3 regions of the Pseudomonas mohnii genome follow, and region 3 is predicted to be linked to each of the others. Evidence: predicted binding sites of a transcription regulator. Region 3 holds the regulator's gene; each other region holds the start of a gene.
The links. The regulator FliA, encoded in region 3, starts transcription of late flagellar genes. The targets are predictions, from matches to a motif close to CTAAAGTTTNNNNNNNNNNNGCCGNTAA.
Positions count from the first base shown of each region.

Region 1: BLV61_RS10660 (flagellar protein MotY) is a predicted target of FliA. The motif match lies at 2,852-2,879, and genes of this name have one in related genera.
Region 2: BLV61_RS06935 (methyl-accepting chemotaxis protein) is a predicted target of FliA. The motif match lies at 2,400-2,427, and genes of this name have one in related genera.

Region 1 covers NZ_FNRV01000001.1:2,273,485-2,278,567, forward strand. Annotated here, with positions in the region: partial or broken gene BLV61_RS10650 (hypothetical protein) at 1-427, shown strand, start outside; gene BLV61_RS10655 (argininosuccinate synthase) at 534-1,751, opposite strand; gene BLV61_RS10660 (flagellar protein MotY) at 1,881-2,786, opposite strand; gene pyrC (dihydroorotase) at 2,946-3,992, shown strand; gene rnt (ribonuclease T) at 3,989-4,666, shown strand; gene BLV61_RS10675 (peroxiredoxin) at 4,837-5,083, opposite strand, start outside.
Region 2 covers NZ_FNRV01000001.1:1,471,544-1,476,626, forward strand. Annotated here, with positions in the region: gene acnA (aconitate hydratase AcnA) at 1-1,371, shown strand, start outside; gene BLV61_RS06930 (CPBP family glutamic-type intramembrane protease) at 1,563-2,354, shown strand; gene BLV61_RS06935 (methyl-accepting chemotaxis protein) at 2,460-4,025, shown strand; gene BLV61_RS06940 (alpha/beta family hydrolase) at 4,227-4,904, opposite strand; gene ccoN (cytochrome-c oxidase, cbb3-type subunit I) at 5,000-5,083, shown strand, end outside.
Region 3 covers NZ_FNRV01000001.1:1,754,850-1,759,932, forward strand. Annotated here, with positions in the region: gene BLV61_RS08270 (chemotaxis protein CheA) at 1-446, opposite strand, end outside; gene BLV61_RS08275 (protein phosphatase CheZ) at 501-1,289, opposite strand; gene BLV61_RS08280 (chemotaxis response regulator CheY) at 1,309-1,680, opposite strand; gene fliA (RNA polymerase sigma factor FliA) at 1,846-2,586, opposite strand; gene fleN (flagellar synthesis regulator FleN) at 2,583-3,413, opposite strand; gene flhF (flagellar biosynthesis GTPase FlhF) at 3,530-4,858, opposite strand; gene flhA (flagellar biosynthesis protein FlhA) at 4,870-5,083, opposite strand, start outside.

The DNA.
Region 1 (5,083 bases), 520 kb from region 3:
TGGATGCCGGGCGATCCGCTTCGCCCCCCTGCGCCGCTCAGGCCTCGCTCGTAGACCCAGGCTTGCAGGATCTGCCCTCGGTTGAACATCACATCCGAATGACCGCGCTGCTCAAGGAGTTATGCATCATTGACGCACGCTGCCTGAGCAAAAAAATCGAGTTCAGCGCTTTATTGGAGAATATCGAGAGGCCACGGGACAGGCAGGCACACGTGATTTTGTTTCTCACCTGCGCAGAATCGGAGGCCATACTGAAAAACTGTGCAATCAAACATTCCAAGCTGACGCGCAAGCGCCATAGCGCCATAGCGCCACATGTTGCGCTGCTTACAATTTGAACACACATGAGGTGACGGTCATTGACCATAGCGGCCAATCGATATCAGAGACGTGCGGGAAATATCAGAGGGAGACAGATTGTAGATAAAGAGGGTGACAAGAAAATCGCGATGTCGAAGGACCAGATAAACACTATTTCGGGCTTGTGGCCTCGTCGATGACGAGGCCACAAATTCCTTACCCGCTCAAAGGTCTCAGAAAAGCTTCCGGCCCTTGTTCGCAGCAATGCGCATGCGCAATGCGTTGAGCTTGATGAAACCTGCCGCGTCGGCCTGGTTGTAGGCGCCGCCATCTTCCTCGAAGGTCGCGATGTTGGCGTCGAACAACGACTCGTCGGACTTGCGACCGGTCACGATCACATTGCCCTTGTACAGCTTCAGGCGCACAACGCCATTCACGTGAGCCTGGGAAGCGTCGATCATCTGCTGCAGCATCAGACGCTCTGGGCTCCACCAGTAGCCGGTGTAGATCAGGCTGGCGTACTTCGGCATCAACTCGTCCTTGAGGTGAGCCACTTCGCGGTCCAGGGTGATCGATTCGATCGCACGGTGGGCGCGCAGCATGATGGTGCCGCCAGGTGTCTCGTAGCAGCCACGGGACTTCATGCCCACGTAACGGTTCTCGACGATGTCCAGACGGCCGATGCCGTGTTCGCCACCGATACGGTTCAACGTCGCCAGCACGGTAGCCGGGGTCATTTCGACGCCGTCCAGTGCGACGATGTCGCCGTTGCGGTAGGTCAATTCCAGATACTGCGGCTTGTCAGGCGCCTTCTCCGGGGAGACGGTCCAACGCCACATGTCTTCTTCGTGCTCGGTCCAGGTGTCTTCCAGCACGCCGCCTTCATAGGAGATGTGCAGCAGGTTGGCATCCATCGAGTACGGGGATTTCTTCTTGCCGTGACGCTCGATCGGGATTGCATGCTTCTCGGCGTAGTCCATCAGCTTCTCGCGGGACAGCAGGTCCCACTCGCGCCAAGGGGCAATCACTTTCACACCTGGTTTCAAGGCATAGGCGCCCAGTTCGAAACGAACCTGGTCGTTACCCTTGCCGGTGGCGCCGTGGGAAATGGCGTCTGCGCCGGTTTCGTTGGCGATTTCGATCAGGCGTTTGGCGATCAACGGACGAGCGATGGAAGTACCCAGCAGGTACTCGCCTTCGTAAACGGTGTTGGCGCGGAACATCGGGAAAACGAAATCGCGCACGAACTCTTCGCGTAAGTCGTCGATGTAGATCTCTTTCACGCCCATGGCCTGAGCCTTGGCGCGTGCCGGTTCGACCTCTTCGCCCTGACCCAGGTCAGCGGTGAAGGTCACCACTTCACAGTTATAAGTATCCTGCAGCCACTTGAGGATCACCGAAGTGTCCAGGCCGCCGGAATACGCCAGAACGACCTTGTTTACGTCCGCCATGCCATCACTCCACGGGGTTCTACGGAAAGCCGGGAAGTCTACCGCTCATGCAGGATAATTTACAGAGGCGCGACAGCTTATGACGACGAAGCGACAGATTATGTCGAGAGCGCGACGATGACCGGCGAGTCAGGAGGTCGCCGATGTGGATGGCTTCGTGGCTTGCGGGGCCACCTGCTCTGGCGGAGCTCCGCGTTCCAGGCGAACGGCGACCCGACGGTTCTTGGCCCGGTTGGCATTGTTTGTATTGGGTGCCAGTGGGTAACGCTCACCGTGGAAGCGCATGGTGACCTGCGATTCCTGAATGCCATTGGCCTTGAAGAATTCCATGACCGCCAGGGCCCGGCGCCGTGACAGGTCACGGTTGGTCAGGCGGTTGCCGCTGTTGTCGGAATGACCGTCGAGCTCGATGTGATTGACCGTCGGATCGGCCTTCATGTACTCCAGCATCACCTGCAGCTTGGCTTTCGCCGCCGCATCCAGGTCGATACCGCCACCAGGGAAACCGACTTCGGATTGTTTCACCTGCTCGAAGTTCTGCGGCAACAACTTCGCCACGCAACCCTGATAGTCGGCAAACGCCTTGCTGAACTTGACCGGAAGCAACCGCACTTCCGACACACGCCCATCCCCCGAAGAATGCCGGATCACAGGGCTGCGTCCGTCCATCAGGCCACTGATCAATCGCCCCGCCTGCACCTGCGAACTGTTGAACAGCACATTGCCGCTGCCGATTCTCACCGAACCCAGGTTGATATCGCCCCGCCCCGGTTGCCACGGCGCCGCCGCCGCCAGCAAGGTGGCCGACCCGCCACCCATCATGGCGTTGTAGGCATTCAGACGAAACGTCGCCTGCTCGCCAGCACGGCGCACGAATTGTCCCGAGCCAAAATCAGTGATCGGCTGGGTCAGTCTGCATTCGAACTTGTCACCTTCGACCGTCCACTCGATGCTCTCCAGTCGGGTCTGGAAAGTGAGCGCCATCGCAGGAAGGCTGGCAAACACACTGAGCAAGGCTAAATAACGCTGGCGCACGGGAGGCTCCACTGGCTTCTACAACAAAAAGACCGACACACATATGTTTACGGCATACCTGTTGGATATCGGAAGCTTCCCGTAAAACTTGATAGCGAGTGCCTGCAAGAGTCTTTTCCGGTAGCATTCCCCTCAGTTTGACCCGCCTGGAATCCCCTCATGTCCGACCGCCTGACCCTGCTGCGTCCCGACGACTGGCACATTCATCTTCGCGATGGTGCCGTGTTGACCAATACCGTTGCGGATGTTGCGCGCACCTTTGGTCGCGCCATCATCATGCCCAACCTGGTTCCGCCGGTCCGTAATGCGGCTGAGGCCGACGGCTATCGCCAGCGGATTCTCGCTGCTCGCCCGGCCGGCAGCCATTTCGAACCGCTGATGGTCCTGTACCTGACCGACCGCACCCAGCCTGAAGAAATTCGCGAGGCCAAGGCCTGCGGTTTCGTCCACGCCGCCAAGTTGTACCCGGCCGGCGCGACCACCAACTCGGACTCTGGCGTCACCAGCATCGACAAGATCTTTCCCGCACTGGAGGCCATGGCCGAAGTCGGAATGCCCTTGCTGATCCACGGCGAAGTCACCCGTGGCGATGTCGATGTATTCGACCGCGAAAAGATCTTCATCGATGAGCACATGCGCCGTGTGGTCGAGCGTTTCCCGACCCTGAAAGTGGTGTTCGAACACATCACGACCACCGACGCCGTGCAGTTCGTCAACTCGGCTTCGGCCAACGTGGGCGCGACCATCACAGCGCATCACCTGCTATACAACCGCAACCACATGCTGGTGGGCGGGATTCGTCCGCACTTCTACTGCCTGCCGATCCTCAAGCGCAATACGCACCAGGAAGCCCTGCTCGACGCCGCCACCAGCGGCAGCGAGAAGTTCTTCCTCGGCACAGACTCGGCGCCCCACGCCCAGCATGCCAAAGAAGCCGCTTGTGGCTGCGCTGGCTGCTACACCGCCTATGCCGCGATCGAGTTGTATGCCGAAGCCTTCGAACAGCGCAATGCGCTGGACAAGCTGGAAGCCTTCGCCAGCCTCAACGGCCCGCGTTTCTATGGCCTGCCGGCGAACACCGATCGCATCACCCTGGTCCGCGAAGAATGGACCGCCCCCACCAGCCTGCCGTTTGGCGAGCTGACCGTTATCCCGCTGCGCGCCGGTGAAAAACTGCGCTGGCGCCTGCTGGAGGAACACGCGTGAGTGAAGAGCATTTCGACGACGAACAGGAAGGTCATGGCGGCGGAGGCGGTCCCCGTCATCCAATGGCTGCCAGGTTTCGTGGTTACCTGCCCGTTGTCGTCGACGTAGAAACCGGTGGTTTCAACTCGGCCACCGACGCCCTGCTGGAAATTGCCGCGACCACCATCGCCATGGATGAAAAGGGGTTTGTGTACCCGGATCACACCTACTTCTTCCGTGTCGAGCCGTTCGAAGGCGCGAACATCGAAGCCGCCGCCCTGGAATTCACCGGGATCAAGCTCGATCACCCGTTGCGCATGGCCGTGAGTGAAGAAACAGCCCTGAACGACATCTTCCGTGGCGTACGCAAGGCCCTCAAGGCCAATGGATGCAAACGGGCGATCCTGGTCGGGCACAACAGCAGCTTCGACTTGGGTTTCCTCAACGCTGCGGTTGCGCGCCTGGACATGAAGCGCAATCCGTTTCACCCGTTCTCCAGTTTCGATACCGCGACCCTGGCCGGTCTGGCTTACGGCCAAACCGTGCTGGCCAAGGCCTGTCAGGCAGCCGATATCGACTTCGATGGTCGCGAGGCTCACTCGGCTCGCTACGACACCGAGAAGACGGCCGAGCTGTTCTGCGGCATCGTCAACCGCTGGAAACAGATGGGCGGCTGGGAAGATTTCGACGATTGACCTGTAGGAGCGAACCTGCTCGCGATAGTGGTCAACGATAACGCGGGGGATCTGGCTCTTTGCGGTATCCAGCGTTCATCGCTAGCAGGCTCGCTCCTACAGAAAGCATAAAAAAACACCCATAAAAAAACCGGCCTCGAAGGCCGGTTTTTTTGTACCTGGAACGTGCCTTACAGCGCAGCAGCGTGCTCAGTCAGGTAAGCCGCAACGCCTTCTGGCGAAGCGTTCATGCCTTTGTCGCCTTTTTTCCAGTTGGCAGGGCAAACTTCGCCGTGCTCTTCGTGGAATTGCAGAGCGTCGACCAGACGGATCAGCTCTTCCATGTTACGGCCCAGTGGCAGGTCGTTGACGATCTGCGAGCGAACAACGCCTTTGTCGTCGATCAGGAACGCGCCACGGAAAGCAACGCCGTCAGCG
Region 2 (5,083 bases), 280 kb from region 3:
TCCAATCCGAGCGTCATGATGGCCGCCGGGCTGGTGGCGAAAAAAGCCGTGGAAAGAGGCCTGCAACGCAAACCCTGGGTGAAAAGCTCGCTGGCTCCTGGCTCGAAAGTGGTCACCGACTACTACAAGGCAGCCGGGCTCACGCAGTATCTGGATCAACTGGGTTTCGCCCTGGTCGGCTACGGCTGCACCACCTGCATCGGCAACTCCGGGCCGCTGTCGGAACCGATCGAAAAAGCCATCCAGCAGGCCGACCTGACCGTGGCCTCGGTGCTCTCGGGCAACCGCAACTTTGAGGGCCGGGTGCATCCGCTGGTGAAAACCAACTGGCTGGCCTCCCCACCGCTGGTGGTCGCCTATGCATTGGCGGGCACCGTGCGCATCGACCTCAGCACCGAGCCGCTGGGCAAAGACCAACACGGCAACCTGGTGTACCTGCGCGATATCTGGCCGAGCAGCAAGGAAATCGCCGAAGCCGTGGAGCAAGTCAACACCGCGATGTTCCACAAGGAGTACGCCGAAGTGTTCGCCGGCGACGAGCAGTGGCAAGCCATCGAAGTGCCGCAGGCCGCGACTTACGTCTGGCAGGCGGATTCGACCTACATCCAGCATCCACCGTTCTTCGATGACATCGGCGGGCCGCCCCCCGTGGTCAAGGACATTGCCGGCGCCCGCGTCCTCGCGCTGCTGGGCGATTCGGTGACCACCGACCACATTTCCCCGGCCGGCAACATCAAGGCCGACAGCCCGGCGGGGCGCTATCTGCGCGAGAAAGGCGTGGAGCCACGGGACTTCAACTCCTACGGTTCGCGGCGCGGCAACCATGAAGTGATGATGCGCGGCACCTTCGCCAATATTCGTATTCGCAACGAAATGCTCGGCGGCGAAGAAGGTGGCAACACCCTCTATATACCGACCGGCGAGAAACTGGCGATCTACGACGCGGCGATGCGCTATCAAGCCTCGGGCACGCCGCTGGTGGTGATCGCAGGGCAAGAATACGGCACCGGGTCGAGCCGGGACTGGGCGGCCAAGGGCACTAATCTGCTGGGGGTCAAAGCGGTCATCGCCGAAAGCTTCGAGCGTATTCACCGCTCCAATCTGGTGGGAATGGGCGTGCTGCCGCTGCAGTTCAAACTCGATCAAAATCGCAAAAGCCTGAACCTGACCGGCAAGGAAACCCTGGACATCCAGGGTCTGACCGGCGTCGAGCTGACGCCACGGATGAACCTGAACCTGGTCATCACCCGTGAAGACGGCAAGAGCGAGAAAATCGAGGTGCTGTGCCGAATCGATACGCTGAACGAAGTGGAATACTTCAAGTCGGGAGGGATCTTGCATTACGTGTTGCGCCAGTTGATTGCCTCATGACGGCGTGCTGACAAAGACACCGCCTTCGGGCGGTGTTTTTTTGGGATCACAAAAATCCATGTGCAAGCTTGCTCGCGATGACGGTGTACCATTCATGGACGATGATGAATGACCCTCTGCTATCGCGAGCAAGCTCGCTCCTGCACCGGAGATGGGGTCACCCCACAGCACGTCAGACACAAGGACTTGCAATGCTCGCCCTGCCATGGACATTTCTGGCCCTGCTCTCCCTCGGCTACGGCATGGCCCTGGCCTATGGTCACCTCGGCTGGTTCGCCGGAATCTCCGTCGCGTTGTTGCTGATGGCCGCTTTCGCCGCTCGCCAGCAAACAATTCAGTTCGGCCGCTACCTCGGCCACGGCCTGTTCATCTTTCTGGCCCTGGCACTGGCGCTGCACTGGCTGCCCGGTTTCTACAATGGTCGCGTTATCGCCCCCCAGCGCTTCACCGACGACGCCTTGCCGTTTTCCATGTACCTGAATCTGGACAAACCCCTGATCGGTTTCTGGCTGTTGTTGGTGTGCCCATGGATTGTCGGCCAGCGGTCGTTGCGAGTGTCCCTGTATGCCACCGCGCTGGCGTTGACCTTGAGTGCGGTGCTGGCACTGGGTGGCGCGCTGTTGCTGGGCGTCATCGCTTGGGCGCCGAAATGGCCGGACCAGGCCTGGATCTGGCTGCTCAACAACTTGCTACTGGTAACACTGGTCGAAGAAGCACTCTTTCGCGGCTATATACAGGGTGGCCTGAACCGTTGCCTGAAAAACCTGGCTTATGGCGAAAACCTCGCCCTGCTGCTCACCTCACTGCTGTTCGGCCTGGCGCATGCCGGTGCGGGCTGGCAATGGGTACTGCTGGCGAGCCTGGCCGGCGTCGGTTATGGTCTGGCCTACCGTTTTGGCGGACTGTCTGCCGCCATCGCCACCCACTTCGGTTTGAACCTGCTGCACTTCGGACTGTTCACCTATCCAATGCTCACGGGCTGACGCATGGGTCATTTTGCGACGCGCCACCGATAATCGAAAAATCGTCTCAACAAATGGCCATGGGTGCCGATACAGCACTTGAAAGCCTTGCGGATAAAAAAAGCCATGCGTAACAACCAACCAATTACACAACGCGAACGGACCTTTCCAGCTCAGCAACGGTTGATTTCCACCACTGATGCCAAAGGCCTGATCACCTACTGCAACGACGACTTCGTCGACATCAGCGGGTTTTCTCAGGAAGAACTGATCCGTGCCCCGCACAACCTGGTGCGTCACCCCGACGTCCCGGCCGCGGTGTTCTCGCACATGTGGGCAACACTGAAACAAGGCTTGCCATGGATGGGTATCGTCAAGAATCGCTGCAAGAGCGGTGATCACTACTGGGTCAACGCCTATGTGACACCGATCTTCGAAGGCAATCAGGTGATCGGTTACGAGTCGGTGCGGGTCAAGCCCACCGCCGAGCAGATCCGCCGTGCCGAAGCGCTTTACCAGCGCATCAATCAGGGCAAGTCGGCCATTCCTTCCTCCGATAAATGGTTGCCGATACTGCAGGACTGGTTGCCGTTCATCCTGGTCAGCCAACTGAGTTTCATGATTGGCGCCACGCTGAACTCCCACTGGGGGTTTGCCCTGGCCGCCGGTCTCTCGGTGCCGCTGGGCCTGATGGGCCTGAGCTGGCAACAACGCGGGATCAAGCGCTTGCTGCGACTGGCCGAGCAGACCACGTCCGACCCGCTGATCGCGCAGATGTATACCGACAGCAGCGGTGCCCAGGCACGCCTGGAGATGTCGATCCTCAGCCAGGAAGCCCGCCTGAAAACCTGCCTGACCCGCCTGCAGGACACCGCCGAGCACCTGACCGACCAGGCGAAACAATCCGACACCCTGGCCCACAACAGTTCCTCGGGCCTGGAGCGCCAGCGCGTCGAAACCGAGCAGGTGGCCACCGCCGTCAATGAGATGGCCGCCACCACCCAGGAAGTCGCCAGCCACGTGCAACGCACCGCCGACGCTACCCAGGAAGCCAATCGCCTGACCAGTCGCGGCCGTGACATCGCCGGGGAAACCCGCGAAGCCATTCAGCGCCTGTCGGTGGTGGTCGGGGAAACCGGACAGACCGTGACCCAACTGGCCAAGGACAGCGACGAAATCGGCGGCGTGGTCGACGTAATCAAAGGCATCGCCGACCAGACCAACCTGCTGGCACTCAACGCTGCCATCGAAGCGGCCCGCGCCGGTGAGATGGGTCGCGGTTTTGCAGTGGTGGCCGATGAAGTACGCCAATTGGCGCAACGCACCAGCGAATCCACCGGGCAGATTCACGCCCTGATCGCCAAGCTCCAGCAAACGGCCAGCACAGCGGTGCAGACCATGGAAGCCGGGCATCGTCAGGCTGAAGAAGGCGTGGCGCGGGTACTGGAAGCGGATCAGGCCTTGGTCGGCATCAGCGAAGCGGTGGCCAACATCACGGACATGACCACCCAGATCGCTGCCGCGACCGAAGAGCAAAGCTCGGTCGCCGAGGAGATCAGCCGCAACATCAGCAACATTTCCATCCTCGCTGACCAGACCTCGGAACAGGCTCAGAACTCGGCGCTGCTGAGTGAAGAGCTGACCAAAACCGCGAATACCCAGTATTCGTTGGTGGAGCGGTTCAACCGCTGATTGCTGCTGGAAAAACAAAACCCGGATCGCGAAAGCTTCCGGGTTTTTTTGAGCCTGTGAACGGGATGCCGCCTGGCAGTCCCTCATCGCGAGCAAGCTGCTTCCACAGGGCTTCGCGTGGTTCAGCCCATCAAGCCACACAACCCATCACTGTGTGAGCGAGCCCGCTCGCGATGGGATCATCACAACCTCAGCAAAACCTCATTGAAGGAATGAAGCCACCTTCTGCGCTGCTGCCGCCAAGTGCTGCTCATGGCTAAACCCCGAAGCCTTCAACGGCTTCAAGTCGTGATCCCCCGCCACCAGCCAGAACACCTCGATGCTCGGCGATAACACATACCCCTCGACCGCCTCGCGATTGCCCAGCGCATCCCGTTCGCCCTGCACGATCAGCGTCCGCGCCTTCAACCCCGCCAGATGCTCTACTCGCGGTTTCTCCGGCTTGCCCACCGCATAAAACGGATAGCCCAGGCACACCAACGCATCAGCACCCATTTCATCCGCCAGCAAACTGGCCATCCGCCCGCCCATGGACTTGCCGCCGATGGCCAGGCGCCCAGTGACATGACGTCGCACCACGGCGTACACCTCGCGCCAGCACTCCAGCAGCTTCGGTGCCGGGTTGGGTGGGCGCTTGCCGCCGTCGACACGCCGCTGCGCCATGTAAGGAAATTCAAAGCGCAGCACGTTGACGCCTTGCGCCGCGAGGCGTGTGGCCATGTCGTTCATCCAGTCGCTGTCCATCGGCGCTCCGGCACCATGGGCCAGGATCAAGGTCGCGTGCGCGGGCGCCACGCCGGCATCCCACCGCCATCCATGATCCCGCACGCACTGCGCCCATTGATCCCCGTCAATACCGGCCATGTGCTTCTTGTCCATGCTTGCCTCGCTTTTAGTCTGCCTATAACTCCGGCCGAAGAGTGCGCTGCCTTGCGCGAGCGCGCTCACTTCAGCTGAACCGTGGATGGGGAACCATGAACACTTCTATCAGTACCGCCTACAACTACAAGGTGGTCCGCCAATTCGCCATTATGACGGTGGTGTGGGGCATCGTCGGC
Region 3 (5,083 bases):
GCAACAGGCTCTTGCACCACTTCAACTGCGGGCGCAGGAGCCGCCTCGTCAGCGGTTTGCGGCTCGGCCAGACGGGCCAGCGCCGCAAGCAATTCGGGTGTGGCCGCCGTGATCGGACTGCGCTCGCGGACTTCGCCGAACATGCCGTTCACCGCGTCCAGTGCTTCGAGAACCACGTCCATCAATTCCGAGTCAACGCGACGCTCGCCCTTGCGCAGGATGTCGAACACGTTCTCGGCGATGTGACAGCACTCCACCAGCTCATTGAGCTGAAGGAAGCCGGCGCCCCCTTTTACAGTGTGAAAACCGCGAAAAATTGCATTGAGCAAGTCCGCATCATCCGGCCGGCTTTCCAGCTCGACCAGTTGCTCGGACAGTTGCTCTAGAATCTCGCCGGCCTCAACCAGGAAATCCTGAAGGATCTCTTCATCGGCGCCGAAGCTCATTAAGGGGGTGCTCCTACAGGTCTAAAAACCCAAAAAACCTAAAATTCTAAAACGCTAAAATCCCAGGCTGGATAACAAATCGTCCACATCGTCCTGACCGGACACAACGTCTTCTCTTTTATCGGCATGAATCTGCGGACCTTCACCCTGAGAGAGATGTTTTTGTGGATCTTTTTCTGCAAGCATCGCTTCACGGTCATGTTCGATGCCCGCGAAGCGGTCCACCTGACTGGCCATGAGCACGAGCTTGAGCAGGTTGCTTTCGACTTCGGTGACCAGAAGGGTCACACGCTTGATCACCTGACCGGTGAGGTCCTGGTAATCCTGGGCAAGCAGGATGTCGTTCAGGTTGCTCGACACCGCGCGGTTGTCTGCGCTGCTGCGCGACAGGAACCCGTCGACTCGCCGGGCCAGCTCGCGGAACTCTTCAGCCCCGACTTCGCGACGCATGAACCGCCCCCAGTCCGTGCTCAAGGCCTGGGCTTCATCAGCCAGGCTGTTGACCAGCGGCGTGGCGGTTTCCACCAGGTCCATGGTGCGGTTGGCTGCGGCCTCGGTCAGCTTGACCACATAACCCAGACGCTCGGTGGCGTCGGTGATCTGTGACACCTCCTCGGCTTGCGGCATGTGCGGGTCAATCTGGAAATTGACGATCGCACTATGCAGCTCGCGGGTGAGCTTGCCCACTTCCTGGTACAGGCCGCGGTCACGGGTCTGGTTGAGCTCATGGATCAATTGCACAGCATCGCCGAACCTGCCTTTTTCAAGGCTCGCGACCAGTTCGACGGCGTGTTTTTTCAGGGTCGATTCGAAATCGCCCTGCGATGATTCGTTATGTCCCATAGCTCCCCCGTGGCGCAGTTCAACCAATGCGTTCGAAAATCTTCTCGATTTTTTCTTTCAACGCCTGGGCCGTGAAGGGTTTGACCACATAGCCGTTAACGCCCGCCTGGGCCGCTTCGATGATCTGCTCGCGCTTGGCTTCAGCGGTCACCATCAACACTGGCAGATGCTTGAGTTTTTCATCGGCACGCACGTGGCGCAGCAGATCAATACCGGTCATGCCAGGCATGTTCCAGTCCGTCACCAGAAAGTCGATGCTCCCGCTGTTGAGAACCGGAATGGCAGTAGTGCCATCGTCGGCCTCGACCGTGTTGGTGAACCCAAGGTCACGCAACAGGTTTTTTATGATCCGCCGCATCGTTGAGAAGTCATCAACGATGAGGATTTTCATGTTCTTGTCCAATTCGACCTCCAAGCAGACTAAAACGCGCCCAGCACCTGGACGCGCCATTTCAATCAATCTGGCAAAGCACTTAATAACAGTCCGGAGTACAACGGATCGAGACCGGCGCGGTTAATACCCCACCAGTCACGTCGCAGTGCCCCCACACTGCCTTCAGCGCGCTCGCCACTCTCCCAAACGCCCCCGCAAGCGGGCCGCGCACTGGCTGTGTAACTGGCTGACCCGAGATTCGCTAACCCCCAGGACCTCACCGATTTCCTTGAGATTCAACTCTTCGTCGTAGTACAGCGCCAACACCAGTCGCTCGCGCTCCGGCAAATTGGCAATCGCATCCGCCAGCGCCGCCTGGAAGCGTTCATCTTCCAGATCGCGTGACGGCTCGAGATGAGCACTCGCGCCATCCTCGTGCAGCCCTTCGTGTTCGCCGTCCTGCAACAGATCGTCGAAGCTGAACAACCGGCTGCCCAGGGTGTCGTTCAAAATCCCGTAATAATCATCGAGACTCAATTGGAGTTCGGCCGCAACTTCGTGATCTTTAGCGTCACGGCCGGTTTTAGCTTCAATCGAGCGAATTGCGTCGCTGACCATGCGCGTGTTGCGGTGAACCGAACGAGGCGCCCAGTCCCCCTTGCGCACTTCATCGAGCATGGCGCCGCGGATTCGTATGCCCGCGTACGTTTCGAAACTCGCGCCTTTGCTGGCGTCGTATTTGGCCGACACTTCCAGCAGGCCGATCATCCCGGCCTGGATCAGGTCTTCGACCTGGACACTGGCCGGCAGACGCGCCAGCAAATGGTAGGCAATGCGTTTAACCAGTGGCGCGTAACGCTCGATCAACTCGTACTGCGCATCACGTGCCGACTTCTTGTAAAGGTTGTAACCGCTGGCGGTCATAGCACGGGTCCTGCCGTTTGTTGCACGAGGCGCTCAACGAAAAACTCCAGGTGTCCGCGCGGGTTGGCAGGCAGCGGCCAGGTGTCGACTTTTTGGGCTATAGCCTTGAACGCCAGCGAGCACTTGGAGCGCGGGAACGCTTCGTAGACGGCACGTTGCTTCTGTACCGCCTTGCGTACGCTTTCGTCGTAAGGCACGGCACCGACATATTGCAGGGCGACGTCGAGAAAGCGATCCGTGACCTTGGTCAGTTTGGCGAACAGATTGCGGCCTTCCTGCGGGCTCTGCGCCATGTTGGCCAGGACCCGGAAACGGTTCATGCCGTAATCGCGGTTGAGCAATTTGATCAAGGCGTAGGCGTCGGTGATCGAAGTCGGCTCATCGCAGACCACCAGCAAGACTTCCTGCGCCGCGCGAACAAAACTGACTACCGAGTCACCAATACCCGCAGCGGTGTCGATCACCAGTACGTCGAGGTTGTCGCCGATGTCGCTGAAGGCCTGGATCAGGCCGGCGTGTTGCGCCGGACTCAGATGAACCATGCTCTGGGTGCCGGACGCGGCCGGCACGATGCGGATGCCGCCCGGCCCCTGCAACAGGACGTCACGCAGCTCGCAGCGGCCTTCGATTACGTCGGCCAGGGTACGTTTGGGTGTCAGGCCCAGGAGAACGTCGACGTTCGCCAGCCCCAGGTCGGCGTCCAGCAGCATGACGCGACGGCCAAGCTCAGCTAAAGCCAGGGACAAGTTCACTGACACGTTAGTCTTCCCGACGCCACCTTTGCCGCCGGTCACCGCGATCACCTGTACGGGATGCATGCTGCCCATGTTATTTCTTTACCTTGTCTTGCATAGACGGAGGCCACATTACTGGCTGCGCGTTCTCAACCGGAACAATGCATGGCAGACCATCGATGTAGGTACAAAAACTATTCATTTTTACCTCAGCCAACCTGCTTTGTCGGACTGTGGTAGATGTCAGCGAACATGTCAGCCATGGCTTCTTCGCTGGGTTCTTCCTGCATTTGCACGCTAACGGCGCGACTGACCAACTGATGACGACGCGGCAGATGCACATCATCCGGAATCCGCGGGCCATCGGTCAGGTAGGCCACCGGCAGTTCATGACTGATGGCCAGGCTCAACACCTCGCCCAGACTGGCCGTTTCATCCAGTTTAGTCAGGATGCAGCCGGCGAGCCCGCAGCGCTTGTAACTGTGATAAGCGGCGGTTAGAACCTGTTTCTGGCTGGTGGTTGCCAGAACCAGATAATTTTTCGATTTGATGCCCCGACCGGCCAGGCTTTCGAGCTGCATGCGCAGGGCCGGATCACTGGCCTGTAGGCCGGCGGTATCGATCAGCACCACGCGCTTGCGCAGCAAGGGATCCAGCGCCTGCACCAGGGATTGCCCCGGATCGACATGGGTCACCGACACATTGAGAATCCGACCAAGGGTCTTGAGCTGCTCCTGGGCACCGATGCGGAAGCTGTCCATGCTCACCAGCGCGATGTTCTGCGGGCCGTACTTGAGCACGTAACGGGCGGCCAGCTTGGCCAGGGTGGTGGTCTTGCCCATGCCGGCGGGGCCGACCATGGCAATCACGCCGCCCTCTTCCAGCGGCTCCATTTCCGGCGTAGCGATCATCCGCGCCAGGTGCGCCAGCAGCATGCGCCAGGCCTGACGGGGTTCGTCGATATCGGTGATCAGCGCCAGCAGATCCCGCGACAACGGGCCGGACAGGCCGATGCGCTGCAAACGGCGCCACAGGTTCGCCTGATCCGGACGACTGCCTTGCAGTTGATTCCAGGCCAGGGAGCCGAGCTGTACTTCCATTAGCTCACGCAAGCTGTTGAGTTCGAAACGCATGGAGTCCAACGCCCGCGGGTCCACACCACTCGACGCTGGCGCAGCAGCGGGTGCAGGACGGCGGGGTTCGGCATACGTGGGTTCGATCAACGGCTCGGCAGCGGTCAACGGCAAGCCGGCGAACAATTGACGATTGGTGCCAATGTCGCTCTCGCCATCGCCTCGCAGGCTCAATTCAGCCTGGGCGGTGACGATCCGCGATTGCGTCTTGCGCAGCTCGTCCTCAAGCTCCATGTTCGGCACACGCGGGGCCAGCGCCGACAGCTTGTAATCCAGGGCAGCCGTGAGTTCGACACCACCGGCGATACGGCGGTTGCCAATGATGGCGGCGTCGGCGCCCAGCTCATCACGAACCAGCTTCATGGCCTGACGCATATCGGCGGCGAAAAAACGCTTAACTTGCATAAACCACTACCTCAGCCGTTGGGCCCTACTGTCGCAACGATGGTCACTTGCTTGTTGTCAGGAATTTCCTGGTAAGCCAACACGTGCAAACCCGGGACTGCCAGCCGGCCAAATCGCGAAAGCATCGCGCGAACCGGACCAGCGACCAGCAGAATCACCGGTTGACCTTGCATCTCTTGACGCTGTGCCGCATCGATCAACGAGCGCTGCAGCTTCTCAGCCATA